Regions from separate parts of the Maritalea sp. YIW29 genome, predicted to be linked through region 2. Evidence: predicted binding sites of a transcription regulator. Region 2 holds the regulator's gene; each other region holds the start of a gene.

Region 1 (3,176 bases), 750 kb from region 2:
TTTTTGCGTGAGGTAAGGCACGCCGTCCATTGCGTTCTCATGCCGAAGCCCATGCCAATGCACGATACTTGCCTCATGCAAATTGTTGGTGACATCAACACTCTTGGTTTCACCCTGTTTCAAACGAATGATCGGGGCAGTGCCACCAGAACCGAACCCCATCATCCGTTCGGTAATGTGCCCGGGCATTATTTCGTGGCTAAGATAGTTCAGCGGCAATTGCATATCCGCCGCCAGTGCGCTTTTAGCCCAACCATAACTTGCCGCAGAAGCGGCAAGCGTAGTGGCAGAACCCAGCAAAAATTCGCGACGAGACATGCCCAACATAAGAAAACCCAAACCAAATTGAAAACACTAAAGAAGGTTGAGTTAAACTAGATCAAATCCCCCGATTAGGTGAAAGGCCAAATTGTCACAAGTTCAATCCAGTCTATCAAAAAAGGCTGAGTTGATCGTCTTGTTGTTCTGGCTGCGTGAACAGGTCCGTCCGCAAATGCGGTAGGCGCTTTTTAAGCCCGTTGCGATTGAGGGCAAGTTCAAACCGCCGTTGCATTTGATAGGCGTAAGGGCCGGTGCCCTTCATCCGAGATCCATAATTGGGATCATTATCTTTCCCACCCCGCACGCTGCGCACCAGATTAAGCACATGGCGCAATTTGTCCGGATAATAACGCAGCAACCATTCGCGGAAGATATTGCGCACTTCACCGGGTAACCGAAGCATGATCATGCCGGCTGAAACCGCCCCTTGCGCCGCCGCCGCATCAATTATTTTCTCCAATTCGCTGTCATTAATGGCAGGGATCATCGGTGCTGCCATAACCTGAGTCGGAATGCCCGACTGGCTCAACAACTCCACTGCCTCAAGCCGCTTAGACGGGGTTGAAGCGCGCGGCTCCAACTGGCGGGATAGTTTCCGGTCTAGCGTGGTCACCGATATGGCGACATGCACCAAATTCAGCTTGGCCAATTCCGTGAGCAGGTCCAAATCGCGCACGATAAGTGCTGACTTGGTGACGATGGTCACCGGATGTTTGAACTCCAATAGCACCGCCAAAATATCGCGCATCAATTTACGCTCTCGCTCAATCGGCTGATAGGGGTCGGTATTGGTGCCAATCGCTATTGCTTTAGGCACATATTTCTTTCGGCTTAATTCTTCGCGCAATCGATCCGCCGCGTTGGTCTTGGCATAAAGCTCTCGCTCAAAATCAATCCCTGCAGAATGTCCCAAATAGGCATGGGTTTGACGTGCAAAACAATAAGAACAGCCATGTTCACAACCCCGATATGGATTGATCGAGCGATCGAAATTAAGGTCCGGGGACTCGTTCTTCGTGATGATGGTTTTTGCCCGTTCATCACGCACATTGGTGCTAAAAGCAGGTAAGCTTTCAAGCGACTGCCAACCATCGTCAAAACTCTCGCGCTCAAACGGCTCAAAGCGACCAGAAATGTTGCTTTGTGCGCCCCGGCCACGGTTGCGATCTGGCGAAACCATACGACTGGCCAAAATATCGCGATCAGCACTTTTGGCAATGCGTGCAAAGCTATCCGGCGGGGGCGGTAAACTAGCATGAATGGGCATAAATCACCTCGCGACAAAAGTTAACAAATCGTTCTAGTCAAATAGAACAAAATGAGAACAAATTGTCAATCAGCAATTGCACGAACCTGAGCTATCGCTTGCTGAAAACTCAAGGTCCAGTATAGTTAAATAATATTGGGGGGATTTGAATTTGGATACTTATCAAAGTTTGTACTAGGATAATTAGAGCAACTAAATGTTGATTATTTCAGAAGACGACAGTGGTTTTGTTTTTGAAGTTTCAAGGTTGCGCCCATTTTTTATTGAGTTGAAGGAGAACCCGACAACGGGATTTCTCTGGTCTATTATTATTGACGACAATATTGAACTGCTTAGCTCTGAAATTGGGCATCTTTCTGAAGATAAGGTTGGTGGCGGGGGCGTTCGGCGGTTCAAGCTTCAATCCCGCAAGCTTGGTTCTTCAGTGATTAAGGCGCGATTAGGTCGAAAGTGGGAAAGCGACGCCGAGCCAATCGGCGAGTTTTTTACAACGATCAATACTACAGAATAATTTTTAAGGGAGATATTACATATGGAATTAGACATTGATCTATTGCGAGAAATCCAACAGCAAAATGCAGAAAGCGGCGTTATTTGGTCGGCCGGTGACACGTCCATGTTGCGCATGTCGCACGAAGAGCGAAAAATGCGGCTGGGGGTATTGGAGGATCCCGAGGATATTCCATTGGGCGAGCGTGAGAATGTCGCGGCCGCCAATGTCAGCGCGCACTTAGACCTTGTGGCAGCAACGCCGCCAAAAAACTTTGATTGGCGCAGCACGAAAACGGGCAACTTCATCACAAAGGTAAAAGATCAAAAAACATGTGGCGCATGCGTGGCTTTTGCGACCAATGCCGCAGTTGATTCTGCGATGCGCATTGCTGCCAAACTGCCCATTGGCAGCCCGCACGAAGGGACGTTGATTTCCCTTTCAGAAGGGCAATTGCAATTTAGTGGCGGCGGGAGCTGCGCGGGTTGGAATGTTTCAAGCGCGTTGGCATATTCTACTTCAACCGGCGTAATTCCGGATACGCTTTACCCCTACACTGCCAAAGATCAGGTGCCCAAATTGCCCAAAAAGTGGAAGGGCAAGGTGACAAAGCTTGCGACCTATAGAAATGTTGGGTCGGCTGCTGATATGAAAGAGTGGCTGCGCAAATCATGTCCCATGATTACAACCTTCGTCGTGTACAACGACTTTTTTGCATATTCCAACGGGGTCTATCACTGGAATGGTAAAGCGAAATATGCTGGCCATCACGCTGTTTGTGTTGTCGGATTTGATGACAATGAGAAAGCTTGGATTTGCAAAAACAGTTGGGGAACCAAATGGGGTGACGGTGGTTATTTCAAAATAGGTTATGGGCAATGCGGTATTGATGCATCCATGTGGGGCGTCAACGCTTTTAGCAAAGTTTACCCGTTCAATAAGGGCGGCACAACGTACAGTTTGATGATTGATGAGCATGCCAACGAGACTTGGTCACCACATGATCCAAATTCAAATGCGGGCTGGTTAAAAGGGGACAAACTGATTGTGACATGCGCAATCAATCTGAACCCAGCAGGGGTTAACCCGGCGCCAAAA
Region 2 (3,176 bases):
CGGTTTGGCCCATGTGCTGGCAATTTCTGGATTGCATCTGACTTTGGTGGTCGGCAGTGTTTTTATATTGGTTCTATTTTTGATTTTGCAGGTGAGCCGTCGCGACAGGTTGATCAAGCCAATGGCGGCGATGTTCGCCATAGGGGTAGCAGTTGCCTATCTTTTGATTTCAGGGTCAAATTTGGCAACCCAACGCGCGACGTTGATGTTGGTGTTGGCATTTGTGGCCATCATTGCGGGTCGGCGCGCGATCACCATGCGCAACGTCGCGCTTGCTGCCATTTGCATTATCGTATTGTTTCCGCACGAGATTTTTAAACCAGGATTTCAACTGTCTTTTGCTGCTGTGGTAGGCTTAGTCGCTGTTTATGCGGGCATTGGCCGGTCGGCAATTATCTTCCCGTATTGGGCGAAGTTGTTTGGCGGCATTGCGCTGACGAGTCTAATTGCAGGGATTGCAACTGCGCCTGTCGCCGCCGTACATTTTCAACAATTCGCACCATTGGGTTTAATCGGAAACCTAATTGCTGTTCCCATTGTTGGGTTCTTCGTCTTACCATGTGGCCTGATTTCAGTATTGCTGATGCCTGTTGGCCTTGAAGGACCGTTCCTGATGTTAATGGGAGCGGGGATCGACACGATTGTACACATCGCGAAATATATTTCGACGATAAGCGCAGAGTTCACACAGACACCTATGTTGGCGCGTTGGGTTTTGCCGGCTTGTTTGTTGATGTTGGGCTGGTTGAGCTTTTTTCACGGCAGGATAAAATTTTTGGCGCCAATTGCCTTCGCGCTATGCTTGTTTGCCTTCGGTCCAGCTAAGCATCCATTTGCGGTGATTTCAGACAGCACGCAGGCGATCATCATCAATCATGGTACAACATTTGCGCAACTGGGCCGCAAGTCGAATAGTTTTACAACAAGGGCGTGGGCAGAGCGGTTTGGCGCAAACTTGCTAGATGATGACGCCATTGGTGGCTGCGATCGCCATGGCTGCAGTGCTCAGGTTGAAGGTGTGGTGATCTCAGCGGTAAAAGACAGCGTTGGCTTAAGAGAAGATTGCTCTGTTGCCGACATTTTGATCGTAAGGCAACGGCGCTCTGTCAGCTGTCCCAATGCGTTGGTCATCACACAAAGAGAACTTGATGACTTTGGCGTTGCGATATTGTTCAGAAATAGCGTAGGCGAAATTGAGGTAAAATGGGCGCTGCACGATCACAACCGTCCTTGGCGTCCGTGAGCCAACATCAATCAAAAAAGACCCGAGCAACCAATGCATAAAGCGTAGTTGTCGGGCCAAGTGTTCGCAATCGGGGATGTTGGGACCACGAGGTCACAACGGGGTCAGTACTTGCGAAATAAACCAACCAATCGTCCCTGAACCGCTACTTGGTCAGGGCCGAAAATTCTTGTTTCATATGCTGGGTTTGCTGCTTCAAGGGCAACAGACTGCCCCTTTTTGCGCAAACGTTTCAGTGTCGCTTCTTCGTCATCGACCAAGGCGACAACAATTTCGCCGTTGCTGGCAGTGACTTGTTTCTTGATCAGCACCGTATCGCCGTCAAAAATGCCCGCATCGATCATCGAATCGCCACTAACTTCCAGCGCGTAATGTTCACCGCCGGCAAGCATTTCTGGGGGCACAGAAATGGTGTGGCTTTGTTCCTGAATTGCAGCAATTGGAACACCCGCCGCAATCCGACCCATAACAGGGATCGTAACCGGAGCGTCAGTATTCTCGTCCTGAGCAATTGGAGCCGCTGAAACTGGTTCACGCGCTCTGCCCAGGTCACCTTGAATGACACTTGGCTCAAACTTGGACTTCTTGCCACCAAGGGAAGGGTTCATACTGTCTGGCAAGCGAACCACTTCCATTGCACGCGCCCGATTGGGCAGACGACGAATAAATCCGCGCTCTTCCAGAGCTGTAATTAGACGGTGAATACCGGACTTAGATTTCAAATCCAATGCATCCTTCATTTCATCAAATGAGGGAGGTACGCCACTTTCCTTCATGCGCTCATGAATAAACATCAGCAGTTCATGTTGCTTGCGGGTCAACATTTTGAAGTCCTTTACAGCCTGATTTAGAATCGGAACAAATGTTGAACAACTATAACTGTTCTTTATATGTTCTGCAAGTGGGTCAAAATTTGGCGAAATGATGAGGCTCTCTAACTGTGTGTTCGAATTGCAACATTTCAGATGTGTGTGCCACAAAGTCGCGCAAATGGGTTGCAAATCACGGCAACGTGAGTGTATTGCACAATTGTCTTTAATCAGGCTGGTCCCGCCAGCCACAACGCCAAGGAGGTTTTTATGTTCAATTCACAAACACTTCTGGCAACTTGTTTGCCAGTTTAACACTAGCGCAACCGATCCTTCGCCCAGCGTCCAAGCTGCGGCCGTCTAAGGTTCATCTTTTCAAACTCCCATAGTCTACGCGTGGCGTGGACTATCAACAATCAGTCGCTGTCATTTTCCGCGCTGCATCTGCGCGCGGCGATTTCAGCACAATTATATTCAAAATTAGGAGCGGCGAAGCTTTGTGCTTTTTGCCGAGCGAATACACATGAAAAAACAACATGCAATATCTGAGCAATATTTCGAACGATTAGGTCGGTACCTACGTGTCTTTTTGAACTATTTGGAGGCTCGTCAAAAACGCAAGATTGCGCGAGCCTATTATTTAGGAGCTGGCGATTTGAGCCCGCACATAAGAAAAGATATAGGGCTTGGAAATGAGAACAAACACTTCTAATAAACTTCGTATGAAGGGGCGGGCAATTGGGCACCGCCCCTTTATTTATTGTGGTGCGGGTTCAGTTTGCGCGCCTGATAGTTTCTTGGCGTTCGGCGACAGGAAAAACGCAATCACAAAAAGAACCGTCATCACCAGAACAATGGTTGGGGCAGGGGCGCTATCGATGAAAAAGGCAATATAGACACCCAAGAATGAAGAGCCGACGCATAAGAGTAATGCCCAGACCAACATTTGACCAATTCGGCGGGTGATAAGGTATGCAATTGCGCCGGGTGCAACCAAGAGCGCAATCGCGAGAATAATGCCAACCGCTTTCAGCGCTGCCACGACACTTAGCGAAATGACCGCCAATAGACCATAATGCAGCCATTTAACGGGCAGACCGATGGCGCTAGCATGTTGCGGGTCA
Region 3 (3,176 bases), 400 kb from region 2:
GTTCGCCGCTGGCATGTTGCTCATATTGCATGAACACCAAATTCCAAATCTCAATGAAACGGTCGCCATCTTCTTCCACAGATCCTGGAGGGCCACCCCAAATGTGGTCGCCATGGTCATAGAAGATCTCCGATGATGGACCACAGGGACCGGTGTCGCCCATGGACCAAAAATTGTCGGCCGTCGCGATGCGGATGATCTTGTCGTCAGGTAGACCTGCGATCTTTTTCCAAAGATCAAACGCTTCGTCATCATCGTGATAAACAGTCACAACCAGTTTTTCGACAGGAAGTCCATATTCCTTGGTGATCAGGTTCCACGCCAACTCGATGGCATTTTCCTTGAAATAGTCACCGAATGAAAAGTTACCCATCATCTCAAAGAAAGTGTGGTGACGCGCCGTGAAACCGACATTATCCAAGTCATTATGCTTGCCGCCTGCGCGTACGCATTTTTGTGCTGAGGTCGCAGTTGTATAGGGACGTTTTTCAAGGCCGGTAAAGACGTTTTTGAACGGCACCATACCTGAATTTGTGAACATCAAGGTTGGATCGTTCTGTGGCACCAATGGGCCAGAGGCAACTTCGGCGTGGCCATTTTGCTTGAAATAGTCGATGAACTTCGAGCGGATTTGGTTGACGCTACTCATAATGCCTGCCGGATGGTTGGGTGCCCCAAAACAATTGAGGCTGTTGACGTTTTGCCGTTTTTACATGGCCCAAACCCGGCTGTCCAGCATGTCGAATGTCTCAACCCTACAATATCAAAACAAAAGCGCCGACCACTGGCCGACGTTTCTGGTGAGGATTATCAATTTTGCGGCTTGAACAACGTAAAAGGTGCAGCCGAAAAACCAAGCAGTCTACTTTTTATCAACTTCGATCAATGCAGGATCGTCGTCATCATCTTTCTTTTCAGGCGGTGCAATCATGTTATCGGTCAATAGCCCTGCACTCTCGCGCACACCAGATTCAATTTCATAAGCTAGATGCGGATTATCTTTCAGGAACTGACGTGAGTTTTCCCGCCCCTGACCTAGCCGTTCGCTATTATAAGAGAACCAAGACCCAGACTTTTCAACAATACCAGCTTTTACCCCTAAATCGAGCAGTTCACCGGTTTTGGAAATGCCTTCACCATACATAATGTCGAACTCAACCTGACGGAATGGTGGTGCAAGCTTGTTTTTCACAACTTTCACACGCGTCTGGTTACCCACAACTTCGTCGCGATCTTTAATCGCGCCGATGCGTCGAATGTCGAGGCGAACTGAGGCGTAAAACTTAAGCGCGTTACCACCAGTTGTCGTTTCTGGGGAACCAAACATCACGCCAATTTTCATCCGAATTTGGTTGATGAAAAGAACCATCGTTTTCGAGCGAGAAATAGACCCCGTCAACTTACGCATCGCTTGGCTCATCAATCGCGCTTGTAGACCCGGCAATGAATCGCCCATTTCGCCTTCAAGTTCTGCCTTTGGCGTAAGCGCTGCAACAGAATCGATAACCAACAAATCAATCGCGCCAGAGCGAACCAATGTGTCTGTAATTTCCAGCGCCTGCTCGCCAGTGTCCGGCTGTGATATCAGTAAATCATCGATATTGACGCCAAGCTTGCGGGCATAAACCGGATCCAGCGCATGTTCCGCATCAACGAACGCGCAAATACCACCGGCCTTTTGAGCCTCAGCGATTGCATGCAATGCTAAGGTGGTTTTACCTGAACTTTCTGGGCCAAAAACCTCGACGATCCGTCCGCGTGGTAAACCACCAATGCCCAAGGCAATATCTAACCCCAATGAGCCGGTGGGAACTGATTCAACTTCGACAGCTGAGTTTTCACCCAGCTTCATAATTGAACCCTTACCAAAATTCCGTTCGATCTGCGACAATGCCGCTTCCAACGCTTTGTTCTTATCCATAGAACCCCCCTCGACAACACGAAGTTGAGAATTAGCCATTACCTTCTCCTTATTCCAAAACCAACGTCGTCATGCAATCCGTCGGGACAATCTATTTTTATATTTTGTACTATATTTGTTCTCATATTTCACGACCGAAGTCAAGCATTCTATCTATCTGAGATATAAGGGAAAAGTGATTTTTATTCCTTCTTTGTTCTCAAATCGCCATTTTGAATAGCCAAGTGTACACGAAATGTTGCTCCCGCCCTATGTCAGGCAAATCATCAAATCGGCTTGAATTGGCAAGAATCACTCTTATATGCGAATGATTGTTCTATTAAATATCATTCGAGTGCTATATGAAAAATGAGCGTTTACATGGACTAGATTTGGCACGGTTTTTCGCGTTCACGGGCATGGTCATTGTGAATTTCAACGTCGTGATGACCGATCCATCTCTGGTTCATGCCAGCATAATTGCCGACATTCTCATCTTACTTGAAGGAAAAGCCGCTGCGCTATTTGTCGTATTGGCAGGTGTGGGTGTTACTCTTGCTGCAGGAAACTCCAAGCGGACAGGGTTTCACTTTACCATGCTAAAACGGTCTGCGTTCTTGCTGGTCATCGGCCTGATAAATCTGACCATATTTGATGCGGATATCATCCACTATTATGCATTTTATTTCGCGCTCGGCATTTGGTTATTGCCTCTTGGCCCGATGCCGCTGCTAGGCATCACTGCGGCGCTGATCCTCGCGTTCCCTGCCCTAAACTTGTTCGTTGATTACGATATCGGCTGGAACTGGGAAACGCTGCACTATTCAGGCTTTTGGACAATAAACGGTTTTATCCGCAATCTGTTCTTCAATGGCTGGCACCCCGTCATCCCATGGCTGGGCTTTTTCAGTTTTGGCATATTCCTGGCAAAAAACGATCTATCACAACCCATTAACGCGCTACGTTTGACCATTTTAGGGGCAATTGGTTTGGCCTTGGTCCCCGTCAGTAGCGCACAAACGATAACAACGCTTGTGCCTATCCTTGGCGAGGAATTGGCACAATTTTTTGCAACTAGCCCCATACCTCCCGGCCCATTTTTCATGCTGAACGGTTTAAGTGCGGCGATGTTCGTGATTGGTCTTTGTTTATTGGTGCCTAAGGCAGCCTACGGTAATTCCGCTCTTCACCTCTTGTGCCAAACCGGGCAGCAAACATTAACGCTATATTTTGCACACATCATAATGGGCACAAATGCAATTGCAGCAATTGGTCT

What was found. The regulator LexA, encoded in region 2, represses DNA repair genes until DNA is damaged. The targets are predictions, from matches to a motif close to TGTTCNNNNTGTGTTCNG.
Region 1: the regulator LexA is predicted to act here: its motif matches at 1,631-1,648, upstream of AC2D8L_RS08180 (PA0069 family radical SAM protein).
Region 3: the regulator LexA is predicted to act here: its motif matches at 2,027-2,044, upstream of recA (recombinase RecA).

Annotation. Positions count from the first base shown of each region.
Region 1 is NZ_JBXVVF010000001.1:1,683,228-1,686,403, reverse strand. It holds gene AC2D8L_RS08185 (multicopper oxidase family protein) at 1-327, opposite strand, end outside; gene AC2D8L_RS08180 (PA0069 family radical SAM protein) at 434-1,588, opposite strand; gene AC2D8L_RS08175 (protease inhibitor I42 family protein) at 1,785-2,099, shown strand; gene AC2D8L_RS08170 (C1 family peptidase) at 2,121-3,176, shown strand, end outside.
Region 2 is NZ_JBXVVF010000001.1:936,807-939,982, forward strand. It holds gene AC2D8L_RS04580 (ComEC/Rec2 family competence protein) at 1-1,243, shown strand, start outside; gene lexA (transcriptional repressor LexA) at 1,348-2,067, opposite strand; gene AC2D8L_RS04590 (metal ABC transporter permease) at 2,810-3,176, opposite strand, start outside.
Region 3 is NZ_JBXVVF010000001.1:537,854-541,029, reverse strand. It holds gene alaS (alanine--tRNA ligase) at 1-649, opposite strand, end outside; gene recA (recombinase RecA) at 863-1,960, opposite strand; gene AC2D8L_RS02650 (DUF418 domain-containing protein) at 2,263-3,176, shown strand, end outside.